2 linked regions of the Pirellula sp. SH-Sr6A genome follow. The main gene of each other region encodes a partner of the protein of the gene in region 2 in a complex. Links are inferred from orthologs where the notes say so. Each region holds a gene or a part of one and is shown on either strand. Other genes may lie near its edges.

The links.
Region 1: the proteins of smc (region 2) and VN12_RS03630 are in contact, whole or in part, in a crystal structure (PDB 3ZGX), measured with the Bacillus subtilis proteins. The link is inferred for Pirellula sp. SH-Sr6A from one-to-one orthologs.

The regions. Positions count from the first base shown.
Region 1 is NZ_CP011272.1:988,587-999,923, reverse strand. What follows is about bases 5,618-8,544. They hold VN12_RS03630 (segregation and condensation protein A), read right to left. Parts: upstream 7,526-8,544; coding sequence 6,710-7,525; downstream 5,618-6,709. Other genes in these bases: VN12_RS03625 (outer membrane protein assembly factor), read right to left, coding at 7,555-8,544; fliG (flagellar motor switch protein FliG), read left to right, coding at 5,691-6,713. In the rest of the region: rpmA (50S ribosomal protein L27), read right to left, coding at 1-65; VN12_RS03660 (hypothetical protein), read right to left, coding at 136-1,116; VN12_RS03655 (alpha/beta fold hydrolase), read left to right, coding at 1,292-2,116; VN12_RS03650 (cysteine desulfurase family protein), read right to left, coding at 2,121-3,299; dnaB (replicative DNA helicase), read left to right, coding at 3,505-4,974; VN12_RS03640 (6-pyruvoyl trahydropterin synthase family protein), read left to right, coding at 5,026-5,538; more of VN12_RS03625, read right to left, coding at 8,545-9,057; VN12_RS03620 (outer membrane protein assembly factor), read right to left, coding at 9,163-10,533; VN12_RS03615 (PVC-type heme-binding CxxCH protein), read left to right, coding at 10,759-11,337. UniProt on the Bacillus subtilis protein: Participates in chromosomal partition during cell division. May act via the formation of a condensin-like complex containing Smc and ScpB that pull DNA away from mid-cell into both cell halves.
Region 2 is NZ_CP011272.1:2,173,459-2,186,137, reverse strand. The notes cover bases 3,580-7,848. They hold smc (chromosome segregation protein SMC), read right to left. Parts: upstream 7,506-7,848; coding sequence 3,780-7,505; downstream 3,580-3,779. Other genes in these bases: VN12_RS08605 (flagellar basal body P-ring protein FlgI), read right to left, coding at 7,584-7,848; VN12_RS08615 (IS5 family transposase), read right to left, coding at 3,580-3,690. Also shown: VN12_RS08635 (lactonase family protein), read left to right, coding at 1-1,039; VN12_RS08630 (dihydrodipicolinate synthase family protein), read left to right, coding at 1,127-2,071; VN12_RS08625 (hypothetical protein), read right to left, coding at 2,123-2,470; VN12_RS08620 (tRNA-binding protein), read right to left, coding at 2,491-2,829; more of VN12_RS08615, read right to left, coding at 2,905-3,579; more of VN12_RS08605, read right to left, coding at 7,849-9,560; ribA (GTP cyclohydrolase II), read right to left, coding at 9,702-10,913; VN12_RS08595 (sigma-54-dependent transcriptional regulator), read right to left, coding at 10,945-11,967; VN12_RS08590 (hypothetical protein), read right to left, coding at 12,117-12,679. UniProt on the Bacillus subtilis protein: Required for chromosome condensation and partitioning.

The sequences.
Region 1 (11,337 bases), 1.2 Mb from region 2 along the record:
CCACGACGTTGGGCGTTCGAGTCGCGACCGTTGCGAGTGGAGCCCTGACCTTTTTTGTGTGCCATCGATCTACCTAATCTTCAATCAAAAAAAAGTGTGCCGACAACGCATTCCATGTTGCGCGGGGTGGGGATTTTAGCGGTAGATCCACTGGTAATCAAGCCGTTCTTCGAGATTGAACTGCTTCAAATGGTACTCGAGACGGGCAGGGTCTTCGAACGCAGGAATCCCAAGGCGAATCAAGTCCTTGTACTCTTCGATTCCATCTCCCGCACGCCAGTGGTAGATACGGAGCGTCTTTCGCTCATAACGCATCTCTCCGCTGGAATCTGTCTTCATTTTGAAGGCATTCGACAAACCGCGAACGTCCACTGCAAAAAAGTCGACGCGAGGGTCAATGTCGGTCCATATTGCCACACCCCACACGGCGTCGTCTGGGGAATCGGACTGCTTGATTTCCTGCTGCGCCATCTGGATGTGATCAAGCAATGGCTTGCCCACTCGCTCTTTGGTCTCGATGGCTGCTTTTGCAGTGGGAAGGATTTGAGCGTCCATGGCGAAATTCCGTTCCTTGCTCACCAGCGTGAAGCGAGGCAGAAAGCGGACGGCCTGCGATTTGACCGTGGCAGGGGACCCAGGGATTTCGCTGCTCTCATCCATATCGGCCCGCAAATCGCGACCTGGATATCGGACGGAGTAGACCATGTACCAAGCTACTTTGCGTTGCAGGACGCCATTGGCGCCGGGAATATCGACGAGGATGACGCGAACCGGCTTGAACGAAAACTCCAGGTACCAAACGTCGTGCCGGAAGGTGATGTTTCGAGATTTCTCGAGAAGTGTTTCGGCGGCCGATGCGAAGAAGGGCTTGTTCTCAGGAAACTCGGGGGCCGTCCAAGCCAACTCCGGGTGCTTTTCGACGAAGTCCAGGTCGAATGTTCCTGCGATTGTGTCGGTGGCATTCTCATCCGGCGGAACAACCGTCATAACCCCTTCGGCCAGTTTCCGGGGGGGAAGTGGCTTTGGGACGGAGGCGAGAACTTCCTGAGCGGAGGCGGTTGCGTGCATCCAGGCGGTTGCGACCATCGCCACTAACAAAAAGCAACGAAAAACCATCGATTTCACGCTTGATCGAGTCCTGGACGGATGGGGAAAAGTTTGCACAGCGGCGAGCGACCGCGTCTCGAAGACGAGAAGACTACTGGGAGTATAATCCGGGGGAACGAACAGCGGAAAAGAAAACTCATTTCCGACCACTTTTTTGAACGCTCGAACCCGGGAACCGCTTGCGATGATACACGACGAATGGATGGACATTTCTTCTTCCTCTGGCGCGTGCCGACGCCTTCGAGTTCGAATCGCAGGGGGAGGCACGCCGATCCTTTTGCTTCATGGCTACCCGCTCGATAGCCGAATGTGGATCCCGCTCATCGAACGCATCCAAGACCGATTTCTCTGTATCGCTCCCGATCTCCGGGGGTTCGGCGAATCCGCCGAGGAGCGATTCGGCTTCGAGCTGGCGGACTTGGCAAGCGACGCGCACGCTCTCGTGCAACGGATCGCCGCGGAAACCGCACCGATCGTTTGCGGACTTTCCATGGGAGGCTACGTCGCCATGCGCTATATGGCGATGTTTGGCGACCAAGTCGAACGTGTCGTTCTGACCAATACTCGCGGGAACGCCGACGATGCAGAGGCTCAGAAAATCCGGCGAGAAACCGCTTCGAAGGCACTTCGCGAAGGGACAGAACCAACCGTTGCGCCGATGTTGCAAAAACTTCTGTCGTCTCGTAGTTTTGCAACGCGCCCCGATTTGGTGGAATCCATTCGAGGAATGATGTTTTCCACCCGTCCGTCTACGGTCGCTTGGGCACTGATGGCGATGGCCAATCGCCCCGATTCGATGGAGGAACTTTCCCGCTGGCCGTGCCCCGTTCTTTGCATCGCAGGGCAGGAAGACCCGATCACACCTCCCGATGCTTTGCAGCGCATCGCATCTCGGATCGATGGGGCTCCGTATCGAATCGATCCCCACAGTGCTCACTTGACTCCGATGGAGTCGCCTGATTGGTTTGCTGAACAATTGGTCGCGTTTTGTTCGCCCACGCGAGCCTGATCGTTTACGCGCCAAATCTCCACTTCGCGGTGGTCTGTTTCCGAAGCGATGCGACAACATCCACGAGAACTTCGATGGTACGGTCGATTTCCGCTTTGGTATTCTCCGTGGAAACGCTGAATCGAATACCTCCTTTGACAACCTGATCAGGAAGGTGCATGGCTTGCAGGACATGCGATGGTTGGCTCGATCCGCTCGCGCAGGCGGAGCCGGTGCTGCATGCGATTCCTTTGAGATCGAGAGCCACTTGCAAGGCCTGGCGATCCACTCCGGGAAACGAAACGCTCAACGTGTGAGGCAATCGTTTTGCCTCGCGCCCCACCACGACGGACTCCTCGATGCTTCGAACGATACCAGCCTCCAACCGATCTCGAAGCATGCTCAACTTTTCCGCGCGAGCGCCCACGCTGAGAGCCTCTTCGACTGTCGCCGCAAACGCATCGCATAGGATGGGAGCTTCGGTACCTGGGCGAAGCCCCAATTGCTGAAATCCACCGAACATTTGAGGTGCGATTTGGATTCCGTGCCGCAGGATCAAGCCCCCGATTCCGACCGGGCCATGGATCTTGTGAGCGGTGACGGTCATCGCATCTGCCTTCCAGGCTTCAAAGCAGATGGGGACCTTGCCGAGCATTTGCACGGCATCGCAATGGAACAAAACTCGATGCTCTTGGCACAGCGCAGCGACGGATTCGATAGGTTGGAGGACGCCGGTTTCGTTGTTCGCGGCCATCACCGATACCACGGACACGGGAGATGAAGAATCGGCCGTCAGCATTCGGCGGAGCGCCTCCAAATCGACGAGACCTTCCCTGGTTACTGGGATCGTTTCGGTGCTCCGTCCAAGCTGTCGCAGGCGATCGGCCGCCCCCAAGACGCTCGGGTGCTCGATGGCGGAGACGAGGATCCGACCGGGGCGAAGCTCGCTCAACCCGAACAATGCAAGGTTATTGGCTTCTGTTCCTCCGCTGGTGAAGAGCAGTTGGTCTGCTCCCATCCCAGCCGTCCGAGCGCCTAATCCTGCGAGGATTCGATCGCGAGCCGCTTCGACGAGCGATCGAGCCCGCCTACCGGCCGCATGCTGGCTGCTGGGATTGGCAATCCTCTCCAAGGATAGGACGCGCATCCGCTCCGCGATGGCGGGGGCCAAAAAGCTGGTCGCGTTGTTGTCCAAATAGATCATGCCGGCACGAGGGTTTGGAGAGGAAGCGACCGCATTGAAAGGGGGAATCGACCGAGTCGGGGTCAAGCCGCTTTATGTAGGCATTGTCCCGTCGCGATCCTACTAAATCTAGTTCACCTTCGCGATTCTACCCCGTTTCGCTAGAATGCCAGCCTTTCTCTCTCGGCAACGATGGATTGTTCCCTCTTTTCGCAAGCATATGAAGATGACATCGCCGCAAAAAAGGAACCGCAACGATGGCGGCAAAGGTGGTCCCCCCCAGGATCAGCCCCACATCCTCGATCGTTCGCCTCCTTTCGATTTGGCTGCCGAAATGGGTGTTTTGGGGAGCTTGATCCTCAATCCCGATTTGACCAATGATCTTACGTTGGTTCTTCGTGCGGACGATTTTTACGACGACGCGAATCGGAAACTCTATGCAGCGATGATCGGTTTGTTCGAGGCCGGGCGGAAGATGGACGTCACGCTGCTCGTCAATGAACTGAAGGCCGCCGGGGACTTTGAGCTCGTGGGCGGGGCTGCCTATTTGGCCAAACTGGCCAACAGCGTTCCGAACGCGGCCCACGCGATCTACTATGCCGAGATCGTCCGGACCAAGGCGACGCTACGACGATTGATCGACGCATCGACGTCCATCCTCAAAGATGCGTACGATGAGACCTTTGACGCAAAAGAACTGGTATCGCAGGCGGAGCAGAGGATTTTTCAAATCCAGGACGAGCGAAACGCCAACTCCGCCGCGCCTGTGAGCGAAGTGTTGCGCACGGCCATGAACCGGATCGATATGCGGATGCAGGGGCATCAGCTGAACACCGGGGTTATGACCCACTTCACGGACTTCGATCAGATGACAGGTGGACTCCACGATGGGGAGCTGATCATCTTGGCTGCTCGCCCTGCAATGGGTAAGACGGCCTTTGCGATGAACATCGCAGAGCAAGTCGCCATGAAGGACAATGCGCCGACCCTCTTTGTTAGTTTGGAAATGGCGGCGGTCGAGTTGGTCGATCGTTTGCTTTGCTCGGTTGCCAAAGTGAACGGTTCGCGGCTGCGGGTCGGGACGATTTCGCAGGACGATCAAAAGAGACTTATTTCCAGCGCGGCCAAAATCGCAACATCCCCTCTCTATATCGACGATGCACCGAGCCGAACGGTGAGCGAAATCGCGGCTGTCGCCCGACGGATCACCCAGCAAGAGCTTCGCAAGACCGGGGGTCGCAAGCTAGGGCTTATCGTCATCGACTACCTGCAGCTCATCGAACCGGATAACCCGAAGGATCCGCGGCAAGAGCAAGTCGCCAAAATCGCGCGTCGCCTCAAGATGTTAGCCCGGGAACAACACGTGCCCATCCTCTGTTTGTCCCAGCTCAACCGTCAATCAGAAGAGAGCAAGGATCACAAACCCAAGCTAAGCCATCTGCGGGAGTCGGGTGCGATCGAGCAAGACGCGGACGTCGTCATGTTTGTGCACCGCGAAGGGTATTACCATCGCGGTGAAGATGCCGAACAGTACGCAGGCCAGGCAGAGATTATCATCGCCAAGCAGCGAAACGGTCCGGTGGGTGATGTCGAGCTGATCTGGGAAAAGGACTTTACGCGGTTCCTTAATAAGGCACCGGAGCGGCATGAGGAGTTCAACAGCTACAGTGACTTCTCAACTCCTGGTGGCTACTAAGTCCGGAACGGCACCTTACGACATTCCCACGAATCACCCGAGAGCAGCATTATGAGCAGCGGTCACAGCGGAACCTTTCGAGTCCTCTTGCAGAAAGAGCAACTGGTCTTTTCCTCCGCGCACTTCATCACTTTTGCCGGCGACATTTGCGAATGTCTGCATGGTCACAATTATGGATTGCGAGGCGAGGTTCAGGGTAAGCTCGACGAAAACCGCTATGTCATCGACTTCATCGCGTTTCGCGACACGCTGGCCAAAATCGTGAAGCGACTGGATCACCATATGCTGCTACCGACACGGCACTCCATGATCTCCGTCCAGGAAGACGGGGACGAGGTCGTCGTCCGCTTTCGAGCCAAGCGGTGGGTTTTCCCCGCTGAAGATTGCATTCTGCTCCCGATCGTGAATACCACCGCAGAAGAGATTGCGGAATGGATCGGTCGAGAGTTGCTCTCCGAGTTGTATTCCAAGATAGGGGATAGGCTCGACTGGCTGGAGATCGGAGTGGACGAAAACAATGGGCAGTGGGGGTACTGTCGATTGCCATGGTCACGCGTTTCTTAACGGATTTGAGTCCAACGAGACAAACTGTGCAGGTTGCAATGGGATCGGCCGAATCGAGGAGATGGGCCGACCTTTCTTGACTTCAGGATGGCGAAGAAGGGTCGATGGTCCGCAAAGCGTTTGCGTTCCACCTTCCAAGCATCTTGAGCCACATGCTAAAGTCCTCACCTGTGCAACTCGCCGAAGAGGGTATTCAAAAAGCCGCGGTTCTCCTCATGGCACTTGAGGAAGACGATGCAGCCATGCTGTTGTCGAAGATGCCATCCAAATACGTGGAGGCCGTCTCGCTCGCCATTGCTCAGATCGACGATATTCCGGGCCAAGTGCAGGAAGAAGTAATCGCCGAATTTTTTGGTGGTGCCCCGAGCTCTTTGATTCATGCGTGCGGCGGATTGGAACGGGCGAAAACGCTGGTGAGGAAGGCGTTCGGCAAAGATGCTGCCGACATGCTGGCCGTCTTGCAGCAGACCATCGAATCCCTGCCGTTTGCATTCCTGCAAAAGGCGGATCCGCAAAACATTCTCACCTTTATCATGGACGAGCACCCGCAAACGATCGCGGTGGTGATCTGCCACGTCCCCGCTGCAACCGGGGCGGGAATATTGAACGGGTTGCCTCAGCAGAAGCAATTGGCTGTCATCCGTCGCATCGCTCAAATGGGGCAGACGAGTCCCGAAGCGATCGCGGACATCGAACGTGCCCTCGAGTTTCGAATGTCTATGGTTATGAACCAGTCATTCCAAAAAGCCGGGGGGGTGCCTGCGGTGGCCGAAATCCTCAACGTCACAGATCGGGCGACCGAACGCATGGTCTTGGAGAACCTCTCCAAGGACAGTCCGGAACTGGTGGAAGAGATCCGACGATTGATGTTCGTCTTCGAAGACATTCAGAAGTTGGCCGACAAAGATATTCAGACCTTGCTCAAGAACGTCGAGACCAATCAATGGGCGATGGCCCTCAAGGGAGCGAGCCCGCAGCTCCAGGAGAAGGTCATGAAGAACATGTCGCAGAGAGCAGCAGAGATCCTCAAGGAGGAAATCGGGTTCCTTGGTCGCGTCAAGCTCAGCGATGTCGAATCGGTTCAGCAAAAGATTGTCGATATCGTTCGCGGTCTCGAGGAAGCAGGCCAATTGCAGCGACCGGGCAGCGATGGAGAAGAGGAGTTCGTCGCCTAGCGAGGCATGACAGGCATGTTGGAGTTGGCAACTGCTTCGGCCTCCAAGTTATCGACCGCAGCGACTTGCAGGACCTCCTCAAAGGTTGGTCCCGCTACCAGCAGCAATGGGGTGTCGGCGTCTCGTTGTTGCGCCAAAAGCCCGTGGTGGCGCGTCAACTCGAGCGTCGCAAGGAACATGGCAACCAACCCGCTTTTGTGCATGCCCAGATCGAACAGATTTTGCAATTCGACCTCACCATGATCCCGGACCAAACCATGGATCCGTTCCATGTAAACATGGATGGGCGTGTTGTCGTAGGTTAGTTTGTGCTCCGGGGCTTTCTGTTTTGCTTTGAGTATTCGACCGAACGCGCTGACCAGATCCCACACCTCGACCTTTGCGATCGGAACGTCTGCGGCATCCAATCGTCTGGGCGGTAAGTCGTTCGCAAGCCGCGGGAATCGCAATTGCCATTGGCGACTTTGTTCGTCGAGCAAACTCGCCACGTCTCGAAACCGCTTGTATTGAACCAGGCGATCGACCAGGTTTTCGACGCCATCACCGGTCTCCTGCATCGACAGAATTTGCGGCGCCTCTTCTTCGTCGTTCGGTAAGACAGCCTTGGCCTTCATCTCGATCAATTGGCTCGTAATGTCGATGAATTCACCGACTTCATCGAGATCGAGTTCTTGCAGGATCGAAACATAGTCAAGGTACTGAGCAGTAATGCGGGACAGAGAGATTTCCTCCAGCGGGAGCTCTTCCCGCCGGATGAGATAGAGGAGCAAATCGATCGGTCCGTGGTAGGCTGGCAAGTCGATTCCGAACACCGTGCTATCTCTCCGGTCCTTTGCAGTCGTTACCGAGTCATGCCCATCGAGAACGAAAAGACTTGTCGCGAGTCCGAGTCGGCATAAGCCACCGGTACCGCGAAATCGAACGCGAGAGGAGCGGGTCCCAAGGCGGGGACAGCCACTCGGAATCCAACCCCAGGTGCAACCCGGAAGTTATCCCAGTCCAACTCGATGTCTTGTTCAATCGTCCCGTAATCCACAAAGGTAACCATGCGCAGCATGTCATCCGCAGTGATGGGGAACATGTATTCAAAGGAGCCTAAGAACTGAAAACGACCCCCGAGCTGTACGCCTTGCTCAACAGGTCCTGCCCCACGGAAATCAAACCCGCGGAGCGTCGAGTAACCCCCTGCGAAAAAGTTCTCGAAAACAGGGGTGTCGGAGCCAGAGAAGCCCAAGCGAACGGCGGACGTGAACGTATGACGTCCCGTTCGGTCGGGGCGCTCTCGAACCAGAAAGTACTTGCTCCAGTTGACTTGCCCTCGCGGGAAGTCGAATTCACCGAAGTTCTGATCGTAAATCATCTCAAAGAGATGACCTTCTGTCGGCATGAAAGGGCTATCGCGAGTGCTATGCGTCAGACGAACACGCCCCGTGTACAAATCGTTGCTACCGAGAACTCGATTGAGCGCAGGAACCGTATTGACGGCTGGATCGAATATCTTGACATCTTGTCCGGTCAGTTCCGTCGTTAGAGAGAGATCGGGGGAGATTTCATAACCGAGACCAACTCGGCCACCGAGTCTTTGCTCGGACCAATCCTGGAAGAATCGAGTGAAATAGAATCCCCCCACCGAAAGGCTGAAGGGGGAATACCCAAACAAATTCGGCTCTGTCCAGTTCACGGTATAGCGTTGCACGTTGTTACCCGGCATCAGCTCAACACGAAAGTTTTGACCGGCACCGCGAAAGGCACCATTGAAAAACCCCGTACGGGAGTTTGGCCAAGCTCGAATGTCAAAGTTGCGCTCCTCGAGGATGATCTGGGCTGCAACGCCCAAGTCACTGTTTACCGATCCACCGAGGGAGAATCGGCCGGTTTGCCCCTCCTGGACATAAACGTCCACAGGTACATCACGAATAGAAGGGTTGTAACCAAAGGGAGCTCCTTGCAGAAAAGTAGTATTCGGTTCGAGTTGCCAAGGCTGGTTCAGCGGTGGCAGTGGCTGATTCATGGGGCCTGGGGCGGAGAGAGGCTGGTTAAAACGATTGTTGTCGGCGGGGATGAATCCCGTCTGCGGAGAGTAGGATTGTTGAGGAATGGGAGCTGGATAAGCGGTCGTGGTTGGAACTGGGGCCACCACTCCGTTGGGGAGCGTTGTGTAGGGCGAGCCGACAGGTGCACCGGGGTTTTGCCCGAAACCAGGTGGTGCACCGTAGTTCCCAGTGGAGGGAACCGGATAATTGCCATAGCCAGGAGCGGGGGACTGAGCGAGGAGGGGCGTGGCACTAGAGATTCCGACGATGCCAGCAATCGACCATCGCAACAGTCGCTGCCATGACGGCATTTTTGCGGATCGAGAAGAATGATATGGAAGCATGGTTAACGCTTTGGAGTGCGGTCCGGTGATTCGTCGAAAGGGAATGGCAATCAGTGCTTGGGCAGGCGGTGCTTATTTGTCTAAGTCAACGTCTTCGGGGGGTTCTACCTTGATCGTCGGCACGATGCCTTGCGAGGGATCGTTGTTGAAGATCGAGGAGAATCGAAGGCGACGTGTAGCATCCTCGACACCTTTGCTGTTGATGATGCTGCCCGGCCGAACATTCGCGAGTGGATGAAGAACGACGCGTTCCTTGGTGTAATCGCCTTCGATATGCACCCGCACATCGCTAATACGATAGATATCACCTTCACCTACGTTGTAGATGATGTCGACTTCGTTATTCAGCTGATAGACAAGCTCGCCGACGACATCGCAAAAGTAATGTCCCTGCGTCCCATACAGATCGCGGATGAATCGTTCATCAGCGGCTTTGTTGTCCAGCTGAAAGGGCTCTCCTTGCTTCGCTGACATGTAGGGCATCAATTCTGAGGGTTGGTAACGCTTCGTACCGCTGATGGCCACCGAGCGAATCTTGTATCGAACCCCTTCGTAGATCACGAAGGTGAGATCGACCCATTTTCCACTGTTGTCGTATTCCTTTCGAACATCCACACGTGCGTCAAAGTAGCCGAGCCGTCGGTAATATGCGGTCAATGTTTGGCGGTCGTTTTCAATCTTCAGATCCGACGCGCGATTGAACATCCATTTGGTCAGTCCGCCCCGCGCATCCTTGGATGAGATCTTTGCTTTGAGAAGCTCGCTGCTAAAGTCTTTGTTTCCTGCGAAGCCGATGGAATTGAAACGTTCGATGGGCCCTTCATTGATGACGAACTCCACGTCCCGTTCGCCTGGAAGCAAACCGGATACCACTTGGATATCGACTTGGTTCATCCCTTTGTCTTGGTAGTACTCGATCAGGTTGGTGCGTGCCGAATTGATCGCGATGGGGTCGAGCGGCTCTCCTTTGGCGATCCCTGCATGCTTGATCAAGGCGGCGTCGTCGACGCTCTGATTGCCTGTGAAGAGTACGGATTTGATGATCGGTCGTTCTTGAACGATCAGCTTCATGTGCACTCCACCGGACTCTTCGGTGAAGTAGGGTTCAATTCTCTTGAACAACCCGGTGCGATAAAGGGCGGCGATGTCGCGTTGAAAGGTCTCCGTGTCAAATACCCGGTCCTGCCTCGATTGCATGACGGCGAGGATCGCGTTTTCCGATACCGATTTGTTCCCCTCGATCTTGACCGACAGAATTACCGATCCGTTTTTGGCCTCTCGAGCGCGCGGACCGCCTGATTCGAAAACCCGGTCCTCAAATTTGGGCTCGCTAAACGCCGGAGCGGGATCGTTGCCAGGCCCCCCTCCCATTTGTGCATAGGTGGTGCTAATCAATGCGATTGACAGCGAAGCGGTGGCTGCGATTTGGAAAAGTGGCTTCATGACAATCTCCCTGTAAGGCGCTCGGGTGGGGAATACTTCTGTTGCTGAATACAGAATCTCGGGGGGAGGATGCAAGGTGCAGACGAGCTGTCTTTAGGCATTCTTCGAATTTTGGTTACAATTAGCACCCGCAAGCCCGTGGAAGTAGCGAAAACCATTTCGCTAACCTGCCAGGTTTGCTGAATCGCCTCTCCCTCTCCATCTTTCCTAGTCACCCCCTCTGCAATGACAGCAAATATTCGATTCTGTGCTTGGTTCCTCGCAGGTCTCCTCTCCACCGCCCACGCGGCGGACCGCTTTGTACCCGCTGAGCCCGCGACGCCTCTGCCTGAGTTTGGGCTTACGATTCGTTCCACTCCACACCGAACTCCGGCCGAGGAACAAGCAGGGTTTCACGTACCCGAGGGGTTCGTCGTCGATTTGATCGCTTCCGAGCCCGATATTTCGAAACCTCTGAATATGGCATTTGACGCCAAGGGGAGACTTTGGGTTACTCAGACGAAACACTACCCTTTTCCGGTCAAAGAGGGGGAGCCGGCGAGCGATTCGATCGTGGTCTTAGAGGATTCGGACCGCGATGGTGCGTTTGAGACCAAGCGATTGTTCGCTTCAGAGCTGAATATTCCCATTGGGATTTTGCCTGTCGACGATGGCGTCATCTGCTTTTCCATTCCCAACCTTTGGTATCTGCGAGACACCGATGGCGATGGCGTATGCGATGATCGAAAGATCCTTTACGGGCCGTTCGACACGAGCCGCGATACGCACGGGATGGTGAACTCGCTTCGCGATGGAAGGGATGGC
Region 2 (12,679 bases):
AAGTATCTACGCCAGCCGCCTTCACTCGGACGGATCGATGGATGTACCGATTGCCGTCGGTTCTTTGGCCCGTCCTAACTTCTTTGCTCGGCATCCTCAACAGGAGATTCTTTATGCCGTGGGGAGCGCGGTACCACCCGAACAAGGGGCTCCTGGTGTCGTCGCCGCCTTTCGTTGGGACATCGAGAAACTCCATGACCTTCAACCAGATGCTCTTCGCTTGGTCAATCAGCAACCCATCCCGCTCGATACTGCCTGCCACATTTCCATCGATCCTCGTGCGGAGTTCGCGGTGGTAGCCAACTACGGGAAAGGGAGCATAGTCGTTTATCCCCTTGATTCGTCCGGTGCCGTCGGACCGATGTTGCAGCGCATTGAGCATTCAGGAACAGGAAAGGACCCTTCTCGACAATCCAGCCCCCATGCGCATTGCAGCGTGTGGACCAAAAACGGATCCTATCTTCTCGTTGCCGATCTTGGGATGGACCGAGTCGTGGTCTACGAGCCTGACCGAGCGATGCGCCTTTTCAAGCCTCGTCCCGACCTCGACTTGGTCCTAGCACCAGGAGCCGGTCCGCGGCATCTCACGTTCGATCCAACCGAGCGGATCCTTTATGTCATCAACGAGCTCGACATGACGATCTCCAGTTTTCTTTGGGACGGAAGTCGGCCATCTACACATCTCGAGACCGTGACGACACTCCCCCCGGGAGTATCCGATCCAGGCTATTCCACCGCAGAAATCTTGGTGCATCCGTCAGGGAAATTTCTCTACGGCAGCAATCGTGGGCACAACACCATCGCTTCCTTTCAGATCGATCCGTCGACGGGCAAGCTGGCTTCGACAGGTCACACACCGACCCTGGGTAAAACGCCACGGAACTTTCGCCTCTCGCCGGATGGACAATTCCTCTTGGCGGAAAATCAACAATCCAACGACATCGTTTCTTTTCGAATCGATCCAGAGAAGGGAACGCTTCAGTCGACTCGATTCCGTATCGAAGCCCCCGCGCCGGCATGTATCAAGTTCCTTAAATAGAGTGCACAAATTCATCGATCGCGACTAGACTTTCGTCTTCTCGTTTTCAGTTCCCGTTGCTCACCGATTTGCACTGACCAAAGTCCCATGACACGAAAAGACCATTTCTTCCGCGGCTGTATGCCCGCCTTGATGACTCCCTGCAAATCGGATCGAACTCCAGACTACGATGCCTTGGTTCGCAAGGGACAGGAACTGATCCAAATAGGGATGAAAGCCGTCATTTACTGCGGTTCCATGGGGGATTGGCCCCTTCTGACCGAATCTCAACGCCAAGAAGGTGTGAAACGCTTGGCGGAGGCGGGAGTTCCCGTCGTCGTGGGAACCGGTGCTCAAAATACGAGCCTGGCGGTCGACCACGCAGCTCACGGTCAAAAGGTGGGAGCCAAGGGGTTGATGGTCATTCCCCGCGTTCTGTCTCGCGGCACCTCGCCAGCAGCCCAGTACCAGCACTTCTCGAAGATCCTCGCCGCCGCACCCGACCTTCCTTCGGTGATTTACAACAGCCCCTACTACGGATACCAAACCAAAGCGGACTTGTTCTTTCAATTGCGACAAAAACATAAGAACTTGGTCGGCTTCAAAGAGTTTGGCGGTGCGGCTTCATTGGACTATGCGGCCGAGCATATCACGAGCGGTGATCCCGATCTCTCCCTCATGGTCGGCGTGGATACCCAAGTCGTACACGGGTTCCTCTACTGCGGAGCCGCAGGGGCGATCACCGGTGTGGGGAACGCCATACCACGCGAAGTACTCCGATTGGTCGAGCTTTGTGAACGGGCCGTCCAGGGAGACTCGCAGGCCAAGCAATGGGCTTTCGAACTCAGCGATGCTTTGAAGGTGCTTTCTACCTTCGATGAAGGTCCTGATTTGGTTCTCTATTACAAACGCCTCATGGTCCTGGCAGGGAACCCCGAATACACATTGCAGCTTCAAGAAAGCGACGCGCTCAGCGCAAGCCAACTTGGATTCCTCGACCAACAGTGGCAACAGTTTCGTACGTGGTGGGATCGTTGGCCCGGCCGATCCTAGTAGGCATCGCTCAACCTCGGGTGCTTCTAGTTCAACACCAGTAGGCCTCCGTCATTGCATTCGAAACATACCCTCGATGATCAATACGCACGTGGCCGTAATGAGCAATACTCCCAGCAGCCACGCGAGCGAGACCTTCTGCAACAGCTTGGGGCTCACCTTCAATTGCTTTCCCTCTTCGGGGCTAAAGAGGAGAATGGCAAGCATGAAACCAAACGGCACGAGCGGTAGACTGAGAATGCACAGTGCGATCGCGATGTAGAATGCGGTCGGGTAGTTCTTGTAGCAGGCGGCGAAAGCCGCGACGGCTGCCGTCCAAAGCAAAACTTGCGAAATGCGGAATTGAAACTGCTGGAGAACTGGACGTTGAGGGATGCGGTGGTCTTCGTCTTCTGACATGTTCCGTCATAGGGAGAGATCTAGAGGAGTTTGGTCCCCAGCGGAACTTCTTTGTCGGGTACGCATAACGCAACCTCCCCGTGCGAGTTGTGAAAACCTGTCACGAGGCACTCGGACATATGCGAGCCGATCTGCATCGCGGGTAAGTTCACCACGGCGACAATCAGCTTGCCGATGAGGTCTTCCGGCTTGTAGAGGGAAGTGATTTGAGCACTCGACTTCTTGATGCCAATCTCGTGGCCAAAATCGATACGGATGAGCAAGGCCGGCTTCCGTGCACCTTCGAAGATGGCCGCATCGAGCACACGCCCTACGCGCAACTCCACTTTGAGAAAATCATCCAGGGCAATCCTATCCATCGTTCGATCCACCACCCTCGAGATAAAGTTCCTAGAGCGACTCGGAACTAAGAACGTGTTTTGAAATTGCCTTTCCTACATTTTTGCTAACCGGCGAGACATTAAATCGATCATGGAGATGTAGATCATGGTTTCACTCGTGTCTGCAAGTCGTTCGTAATCTTTGCTTAGGCGTCGCCGTCGATTGATCCACGCGAATGTGCGCTCGACGATCCATCGTTTTGGTAGTACTTGGAAACCTTTTGCGGCTATCGGTCGCAGCACTGTTTGCAACTGAAGTCCTTCCTGCTCTTTCAGTAGCTGTGGAAGGCCACCCTTCCCGTAAGCGCCATCGGCGAACACGATCTTGATTTTTCGATAGAGGCTGCGGATACCCTGCATAACAATCGATCCTCCATCATAGTCCTGGATTTCAGCGCTGTGGACAACGACCATCAAGAGCATCCCCAGTGTATCAACGAGGATATGTCGCTTGCGACCTGTGATCTTCTTTCCGGCGTCGTATCCACGGGTTTCACCACCCTCGGCCGTCCTGATCGATTGGCTGTCGATGATTCCAACCGTAGGTGCTGCTTTTTTGCCTGTCGCTTTTCGAACCTCGCTACGGAGTAGTTCATGGATAGCCAGCCAAACCCCGTCAAGCTTCCACTGGCGAAATACCCCGTAGACTGTATTCCAGTGCGGAAACTCTTTGGGAAGAAATCGCCACTGGCACCCTGTGCGGCAGACATACAGAATGGCATTGATGATTCGCCTCCGATCGATCCGTTTTCGTCCACGCTGATTGGCAGGGGGTAATACTTTTTGAATCAACTGCCATTGCTTGTCGGATAGGCAACTTGGATAATCCATTCCACTCATGATCGCTACGGCTCCTTGTAGTCCGGGAAACTTTTTCGCTTCCTGAGCCGTAGCGATTTTTTCAATTCAAGGCAATTTCAAAACACGTTCTAAGCAGCGAGCTTTCGGTCTTTGGTGAGGATCTCCCCTTTCTCGTTGACTTCTTCGAAGCGAACGGAGACCTGTCGCGAAACCCCGCTTTCCTGCATGGTAACACCATAGATCATGTTGGCTGCCGTCATTGTTTTCTTGCTATGCGTCACGACGATGAACTTGGTAGTCGAGAGAAACTCTCTGAGAACCGTCACAAAACGACCAATATTGGCTTCGTCGAAAGGCGCATCGACTTCATCGAGAATACAAAACGGGCTCGGACGATATTGAAAGAATGCCATGATCAATGCGACTGCTGTGAGAGCTTTTTCGCCACCGCTCAGAAGCGAATTGCTAAGCGTCGTCTTGCCCGGGGGCGTTGCAATGATCTCGATACCGCTATCCGGATCGTTTTCGTTTTCCAGAAGAATGTCGGCGAAGCCACCGCCGAAAGAACGCCGATACAGGTCTTGGAAATTTTTGCGAATCGCTTGCAGCGTCTCGACGAACAAGTGACGAGAATCTTCGTCGATTTTCGTCATAGTCCGCAGCAATCCATTCTTCGCTTCGATCAAGTCGCTTTGGTGACCGGCGAGGCGATCGTACCTCGATTGCAATGCATCGAGCTCTGCGAGCGCCTCCATGTTGACACTCCCGGTCGACGCGATTTCGGATCGGAGCCATGCAATTTCCGATTCCGTTTTCTGTTTGAGTTGTTGCAACTCATGCGTATTGGAGACTGCAGCGATCGATTGGAGTTGTGCAGCCGTTTCTTCAGAAAGACGTTCGTCTTCGGTATGCAGCTCGAGTTCCAGCAAATCCTGAGGCAAGTGGATTTGATATTCTGCGGCGTAGTGCTCGCGAAGCTGTGCAACTTGGGAGTCGATTTGCTGCAAGTTTTGGGTGATCTGTGCTAACTTGTCTTCATTCTTATCCAGTTGACGTCGCATTTGCTCAAACTGGCGTGAAGCTTGTCCGGCCGCATTGTTCTGTTCGTCGATCTTCGCCAGCTGCGCAATGCGCTGGGCTTCTAGGTTGGTGGCGGTCGCTCGCAGTTCGCCCATCGCCTCCAGGCAGCGGGCGGCATGCTGTTTGGATTCTTGGATACGCTGGTCGATTTGCGCGAGGGACAGGCTGGCCTGGCTCACATTCTTTTCTCTCTCCGATGCGTCCAATACGAGTTGATCCAGCGTGAGCTTCAATCCGTCGAGCCTTTGTTCCAATCGAGCCACTTGGATCTTTTGTTCATTCGCTAGCGACTCTTGAAGCTTTAGTTTGGACTGAAGCTCCGTTCTCTTCTCCCTCCATGAGTGCAGACGAACATCGATCTCTTCGCGTGCCAATTCGCTGTGTTGGCATTCTGCATCCGCCTCCTGAGACTGGTTCTCTGCATCGAGAATGCGTTCATCACCGTTTGCGATCTGAGATAGGATCTCGTCGATTCTTTTCAGAAGGTTCGATCGTCGCTCTTGATTGGACTCCGACAGAACTTCGACACGCGAAAGCTCTTGCGAAGCCTCCCTCTCTTGCCCCGCTAATTGCTTCAAGGCTTGTTCTTCGCGAGCCAAGCTTTCTTGAAGGTTTACCATCGCCTGAGTCGCTTGCTCGAGCTCCGATTCGAGATGCAGGATCTCTTCGCGCGCCATCTGCATTTCTGTCCGTCGGGAGATCAATCCTAAGCCCGCTTGCAACGACCCGATCGTAATGCTTCCATCCGAATCGACCAATTGGCATTCCGCGGTCACGAATCGCAATCCGGCTCCGCGAAAGTGGCTGAGTTCCAAGGCGGTCGCCAAAGAATCCACGAACCATGTCGTTCCGAGCAAAGCTCGGATGAGCGGTTCGTACTCGGGAGCATACTGGGTTAGCCGATCAGCTCGCCCGATGATTCCTCGCAGTCCATCGAGCTGTATCTTCTCCCCTGTTCGTCGGTTGGGGAGACGATCCAGTCGGAGCAAGGTCACGCGGCCATCGACGGAGAGGGCGCCTTCATGGATCCAGTCGACAATTTGACCGTTGCTCAAAACGATCGCATCCGCGAGGTGCCCGAGCGCCACGTCGATCAAGGGGGCCAGGTGCATTTCGCTCGAAAGAATATCCGCAACAAGTCCCCGCACCGAATGCCACGGGTTCGACATCATCGAGACGCTAGACTCACCATCTTTCAAGTCGAGGTCTTGGTTCGCACGTGCGAGTCGCAACAATTGTTGTCCACCCCGGCCATCTCCTGCGAATTGGTCTTCCAATTGCGCAAGAACCGACAATCGTTCTCGTACCCCGTGCAATTTGCCTTGCATCGCGGCGAGTTGTTCTTGATTTTCGAACAGCTTCTTCCGCCCTTGTTCGAGCGATTGTTCTGCTTGGGATCGCCCCTCTCTAGCCGTCGCCGCTCGCACCCTGGCCTGTTCTATCTCTTGCGATAGTTGAGTGGATTCCTTTTCTTGACGTTCCCATTCCAATCGTAACTGCGACTCCTGACCTCGCCAGGTTTCGATCGAGTTTTGCAGCTGCTCGATGTGGTACTGAAAACTGACGATTTTGGAACGCAACGTGTGAATGGTCGTTTGCGTCTCGTTATACGTGGCCGTATCGGAGTCGATCGATTGGTTCAACTGCTCGAGCTCGCGGCGAACTTCATCCAGATCCGCTTCACGATTCGAAAGCAGCTGAATTGCGTCTATCTGTTCTTGTTGGATCGACTCGATTTCGCGTTGTCGCGTTTGGGTTTCTTCTACGGACGAGGAAGCTCGCTCTTGCAATGCGATCAAACGTTCTTGAATGAGCGATCGTTCGATCTCCAACTCTTCCGAGCGGGCGATGGCTGTTTTGTATCCGCTTTCCGCTGCGATCGCTTCTTTTTCTGCGTTTAGATACGCATTCTGAAAGGAGACAAGCTCCGACTGCAGTGCATCCAGTAGGTTTTTCTCTCGAGCTGCAGACTCTTCCAGCTCTTTCCATTTCACCAAACATTCTTCTTTGGAGGTGATCGCCTCCGTCCGTTGAATTTCCAGAGCGTTGCGTTGGTGTTCCAGCAGGCGAGACTCGATCCAACCAAGATTCCATCGTTGTGTTGTAAGTTGATGGGTGATTTCTCGATACCGCTGCGCCTTGGTCGCCTGGCTCTTGAGGGTTTGCAATCGCTTTCCAACTTCGTCGACGATGTCCCCCAGCCGAACCAGGTTTTGATCGACGCGTTGCATTCGACGTTCGGCTTCCACCTTTTTGGCTTTGAACCGAGAAATGCCGGCAGCCTCTTCGAAAATTCCGCGTCGATCTTTCGCGGAGGCTTGCAGCAGGCGATCAACCTTCCCCTGTTCGATGAGACTGTAAGCATCGACGCCGACACCAGTGCCCCGAAAGAGATCTTTGACATCTTTCAGCCGACAAGGCTGGCCGTTGATCGCGTACTCCCCTTCGCCGCTGCGAAAAACCCTTCGGCTCACATGCACTTCTTCGGAGTCGTGATGAAAGATGCGAGACGTATTGTCGAGAACAAGCACGACCTCGGCGCTGTTCGCCGGTTTGCGTCCCCCCTCCGCGGAACCTTTAAAGATCACATCCGCCATGTCTGCACCACGGAGCGCTTTGGCGCTCTGGGCACCGAGCACCCACTTTACTGCATCGACGACGTTGGATTTTCCAGATCCGTTCGGACCGACGACTACGGTGATCCCGTCGGGGAACTCGAACCGCGTTTTGTCGGCAAAACTCTTGAAGCCTACCAGTTCGAGGGCTTTGAGCATGAAAGAGTCCGATGGATCCGAATCAAAAAGTGGTGAGGTTTAGGGTGAGGATTAGGTGAGGTTGGGATGGTGCAGCCGTTAGTTCAATGCGTCCCAGTCGATCTCAGGAAGCGCCGTCGATGCATTCGACGAAGTGGAGACCGTAGGGGATACTCCAGTTGGAAGCGCCTCGACGGATTCTATTTCCTGTTCCTTGGCCGAGACATCAAGATCGATTCCAGATTCCGATGACGATCGCTGTGGGGTAACTGCTTCGCCGCGAAACCAATTGGAGACAGTCCACCAGGATTTGGTCTCGTTCTGCCGCGAGCTCGCGTCCACTTCCACGGGCCTTTCTTCTGTAATTTCGGATTCACCATCGCGCTTGTAGATACGACCCGCCATAGGACGTGGATTGAAAGCAACGGGGATGCTGATGCATTTCTTCTCCGACAGTTGCGATATGGTCTGCACAAGGTCGTTATAAGAAGCATTCGCAGCACCGAGTGCACGCAACAACGAGACCGTATCGGCGTCGACAACAGATCGAATGACGTCGGACGATGATTTGCGAGTGACCAGCAGTTGGTTACCAGAGACGGGTGTCAAAGTCACAAAGGGAGTAGGGTTCAATGTGGAGGTTAGGGTCACGGGTGACGTGCTCCCAAAGCAAACAATCTCTTGCTTGGTTTGCAGCGAAATGGCGATAAGAGGTGTTTGGCTGGCGATCAAGGACATGGAAACGCGATCATTCAAACGTTCGCCCTGTACGAGCGCATCGGACTCATCCCGTTGACGCAGAGCCCAGAACGCACCGTATCTCAACTCGGGTTCGGATTCTTGAAGCAATTTTTCCAATGCCTCGCGGGCGCTGTCCTGCTCGTTCATGGCCAATCCCACGAGGCAGAGCGGTCGGAACGCAACTTCTTTTCTCGCAATTTCGGCGAGGACTGGAACCGATTCCTTTCGGTCGAGGTAAGCGAGTGAATAAGCCGTATAGAATCGAATCTCGGTGTCGACGGAGGATAGGGTGTCGACGAGAACATCGATCGCTTCAGGGGTTCCGAGCGATTCCAGTTCTGCTGCAGCGCGCCGAACGGTTGTACGATCGCGGACCAGTTTTTTGCATCCCTCCAGACGCTCTTTGCGTTCCTCTTCGCTTTCATTGAATCCGGTCGCGAGCAAAACCGATGCGAAGTGCGAAGCATCGAATCGGTATTTCGGCATCGTCGTCAACGCGACCTGTGCATCATTTTTTCCTTCTGCCATCAAACGCTGTCGCGAAGCTTCGTGAAAGTAGAATCGCTTGTTGATCGCTTCTTCTATGGACTTCGTCACCATCACATGCTTGAAGTCAGGCCGTACCTGGAGTCCCAAACGTCTGGGTTGCAACAGTCGTCCACCCCCCACAATCACCGCGCGCAGTGGTTCGCGATCCCTCTTGGTATACGCTGCCGGGAGAATCACAAGTTCGCCTTGCGCGACCGCCTTGTCATCGCTCTCGCGAATTTTGCCGCCGACGTTCACCATCTCGCGCAGGCGAGCTTCCAAAAGGAAACCGCCAGTCAAGTCGCTGGCGTTGCATTCGGTCGAACATTCGATGCTGACGTCGATGACTTGATTGTCGCGATCCCCGGGGTTTCCATAACCTCGAACTTTTACGAGGGCGGTCCAAAGCGCATCGAGAGTCGCTTCGGGAGATGCGGTCTCTCGGATGCGCATTTCTTTCAACATCATGTCGCGGGCCGCGCCGGGTTTGACCGATCCCCCGGTGTTATTGAGCCCGGTGACCAATCCATAGGCATCGTACTGGTGGATGACCAAGCCTGTGATGCCGGCGACCTCCCCGATCAATCGGGGGCGCTCTGGATCCTTCAATAACTGTTTGATCCGTTTGGTTTCTTTGATGAAATGGGAGTTTTCATCATTTTTCTTTCGGCCGAACCACGATTGACAGCCCACGAAACCAACGAGAATTAGCAGCGAGCAAACTACGAGTGGGCTGCGACTGCGCCGTTGACGAGACGGGCATGAATTGGATTTGAACAAAATGGTGTCCAGCGCGGTTCGGTCCATCGATCGATCATTCCTATTCGCAAGAATAGTTCGCGTCCCATGGGATCCATCCCATCGGCGCAGATTCACTCCGGTTCATAACGAGATCGCGCGAGCTAGGTCAAGGTCATGACGGGGAATTCAGGAATGCTGGCATTCCCATCAAGGAAGCTTGTGACCCATCTTGTCGCGCTTGGTCGCGAGGTAAGCGGCGTTATGCTCATTGATCTCCGGAATAATCGGCACTTGATCGACAACCGAAAGGTCAAATCCACGCAGGTTGAAGGCTTCCTTTTTCTTGGGATTATTGGTGAGGAGCCGAATTTCGTGCAATCCGAGATCCTTCAGAATTTGGATGCCAATACCGTAATCCCGCATGTCTGCTTTGAAGCCAAGTTTGTGATTGGCTTCGACGGTATCCAAGCCTTCTTCTTGGAGCGCATAGGCTTTGATTTTTTGAGCAAGACCAATACCCCGTCCTTCTTGTGGCAAATAGACCAAAACACCTCGCCCCTCGCGCGCGATCGCTTCCAACGCTTGTTGGAGTTGATCGCCGCAGTCGCATCGGAGGGACGCGACCAGATCGCCGGTGAAGCAACTGCTATGCATCCGGACCAAGGGTGCTTTTTCCCCGGGGACGCTGAGATCACCCATCACGAGCGCCACCGGTTCCTGCGATTCAAACTGCACCCCGTAGACGATGATGTCGAACAGTCCGTAGCGAGTAGGCAATTTGGCCTTGGCCGTCCTGTTCACCAATTTCTCGCTGATACGTCGATGCGAGATAATCTGCTCCACGGTGATGATTTCCAACCCGTACTTCTCGGCGAGGTCCAACAGCTCATCTCGCGTCGCTCTATCCCCTTCGTGATTCAAAATCTCGCACAATACCCCCGCCGGCGTTAAGCCTGCCATGCGCGCCAGATCCACTGCTGCCTCCGTATGACCGGCTCGTCGCAATACGCCACCTTCCATTGCCAGGAGTGGATAAACGTGTCCGGGTTTTACGAAATCGGAAGGCTTCGAACTCTCGCTGGCAAGTCTTCGAATGGTTTCAGCTCGCTCCCCGGCAGTGATACCCGTTTTGCAGCCCGCATGATCAACGGGCGTCATAAAGGCGGTTGTCAGTGGGGAGGTGTTGTGATCTACCAGGGGACGAAGTTCCAGTCGCTGGCAGACCGAAGGCAACACCGGTGCACAGAGTTGTCCGTGGCCTTGGAGCATAAAATTGATGGTCTCGGTCGTGACTGATTCTGCAGCACAAACAAAATCACCTTCGTTCTCACGATCTTCATCGTCGAGTACGATCACCACCTCTCCTCGGGCGATCGCTGCGACGGCCTTTTCGATACTGCTGAACTTTGTGTTTGTCATGTTGGATGGATTTTGGAGTAGCCCAATCGAGTCAGGAGTTTGGATGGGAGTTGGGGTCCATGTCATCCAAGCTATAGTCTTTCATTTTCTTATGAAGCGTATTGCGGTTGATTCCAAGCCGCGTGGCTGCTTTTGTCTGCACATAATTGCAGGACGAGAGGACTTGCGCAATCAGCTCTTTTTCGACTCGGTCCACGATGGCGTTGTGCAGGTTGGTGGCATCGGCTGGACATTGCCGAATTCCTTCGACGACCACCTCGGACGCCAAGCTTTGGAAGTCCCACTTTTTCTGTTCGTTCCCAGCATGCGCGGGCTCGGGCGTCGGTCCGCGTCCCGTCACGGTGGTTGGCAAGAGGTCACAGGTCAATTCATCGGTTTCGGCCATTACCACCGATCGCTCGATGTAGTTTTGCAATTCACGAACATTGCCAGGCCAATGGTAATCCTGCAACGCCTGCATCGCTTCGCGTTCGATATGAACCACATACCGTTCGTTCAGTGTACTATATACTTGTAGGAAGTGCCCGACGAGCGCGGGGATGTCCTCCCGTCGCTTGCGAAGCGGCGGAATTTCGATCGGGACCACATTCAATCGCCAATACAAATCTTCTCGAAAACGCTCGTGTTTGATCTCTTCCGCCAGATCCCGATTGCTAGCCGCAATGACGCGTGTGTCGACCGAAACCGTTTCGGTGTCTCCGACGCGCTCGAATTCTTTCTGCTGCAGGACGCGGAGGAGCTTGACCTGCAGGTGCATCGACGTGCTGTTGATTTCATCCAGGAATATCGTGCCGGAATGAGCCGCTTCGAACCGACCTGCTCGATTGTTGACGGCTCCGGTGAAGGCACCTCGAACGTGTCCGAAAAGCTCGCTCTCTAGCAAACTCTCGCTTAACGCGCCGCAGTTGACTTTGACGAAGGGACCGCTGTTGCGACCGCTCAACTGATGAATCGCATTGGCAATCACTTCCTTCCCGGAACCGGTTTCACCCAAAAGCAAAACCGAGGCATTGCTGGGGGCCACGCGACGGGTGATGCGAAAAACGTCCTGCATGGCGGGAGAGGAGCCGATGACCCCTGGAAGCAACGTTCCAGCGCTGACACGCTGCAATCCGTTGTCTTGCCTGATTCCTGCCATGGAGTTCCGACTTTTAGAAGGCTGACGAAACAACACGGCGCCCACGCCAAGGGCACGATGCCGTGTTAAGGAGCAATCGCCCCCCATTCGCGATCCCCGCGACTGGCTTCGACTGCATCCAGCATCCGACTCAGCAATTGACGGGTATCGACCTCGCTTTTGCCTCGCTCGTTATACACATCGTACAGCCCATCAGCCGTCTCGGAAGAGACCTGCAGTCCAAATTGACGAAGCGATTGCACAAAAAGTTGGCTTGCCTGCTCGCGTTCGGGCAACGGAATTGCACTGTCCAGAACTTTAAGGATCAGTTCACGCTGTCCGACGGGTGTTTGGGGGATTTTCGATTGCACAGGGGGCTTCTTCGGAGCCGTAACCAACTTGCCGAGCTGAACTTCGCGAAACCGACCCGCTTCTTCCTTCCAAAAAACCTTGTCGACGTCGCTCATGGGACTTGCACCGAACGCAACACGGCTTCGTCGAAGTATGTCTTGCAAACCAATCTCATCAGGCGGGACGCTACCGAGCACCATTTGCGACTCCAAATCCAAAACACGCAGCTCGGAACTGCTCAAGGACTCAGCAAGGACTGCGATCGGAACCGAGGCGCCCGTCGAAGTCCCGCGAATGC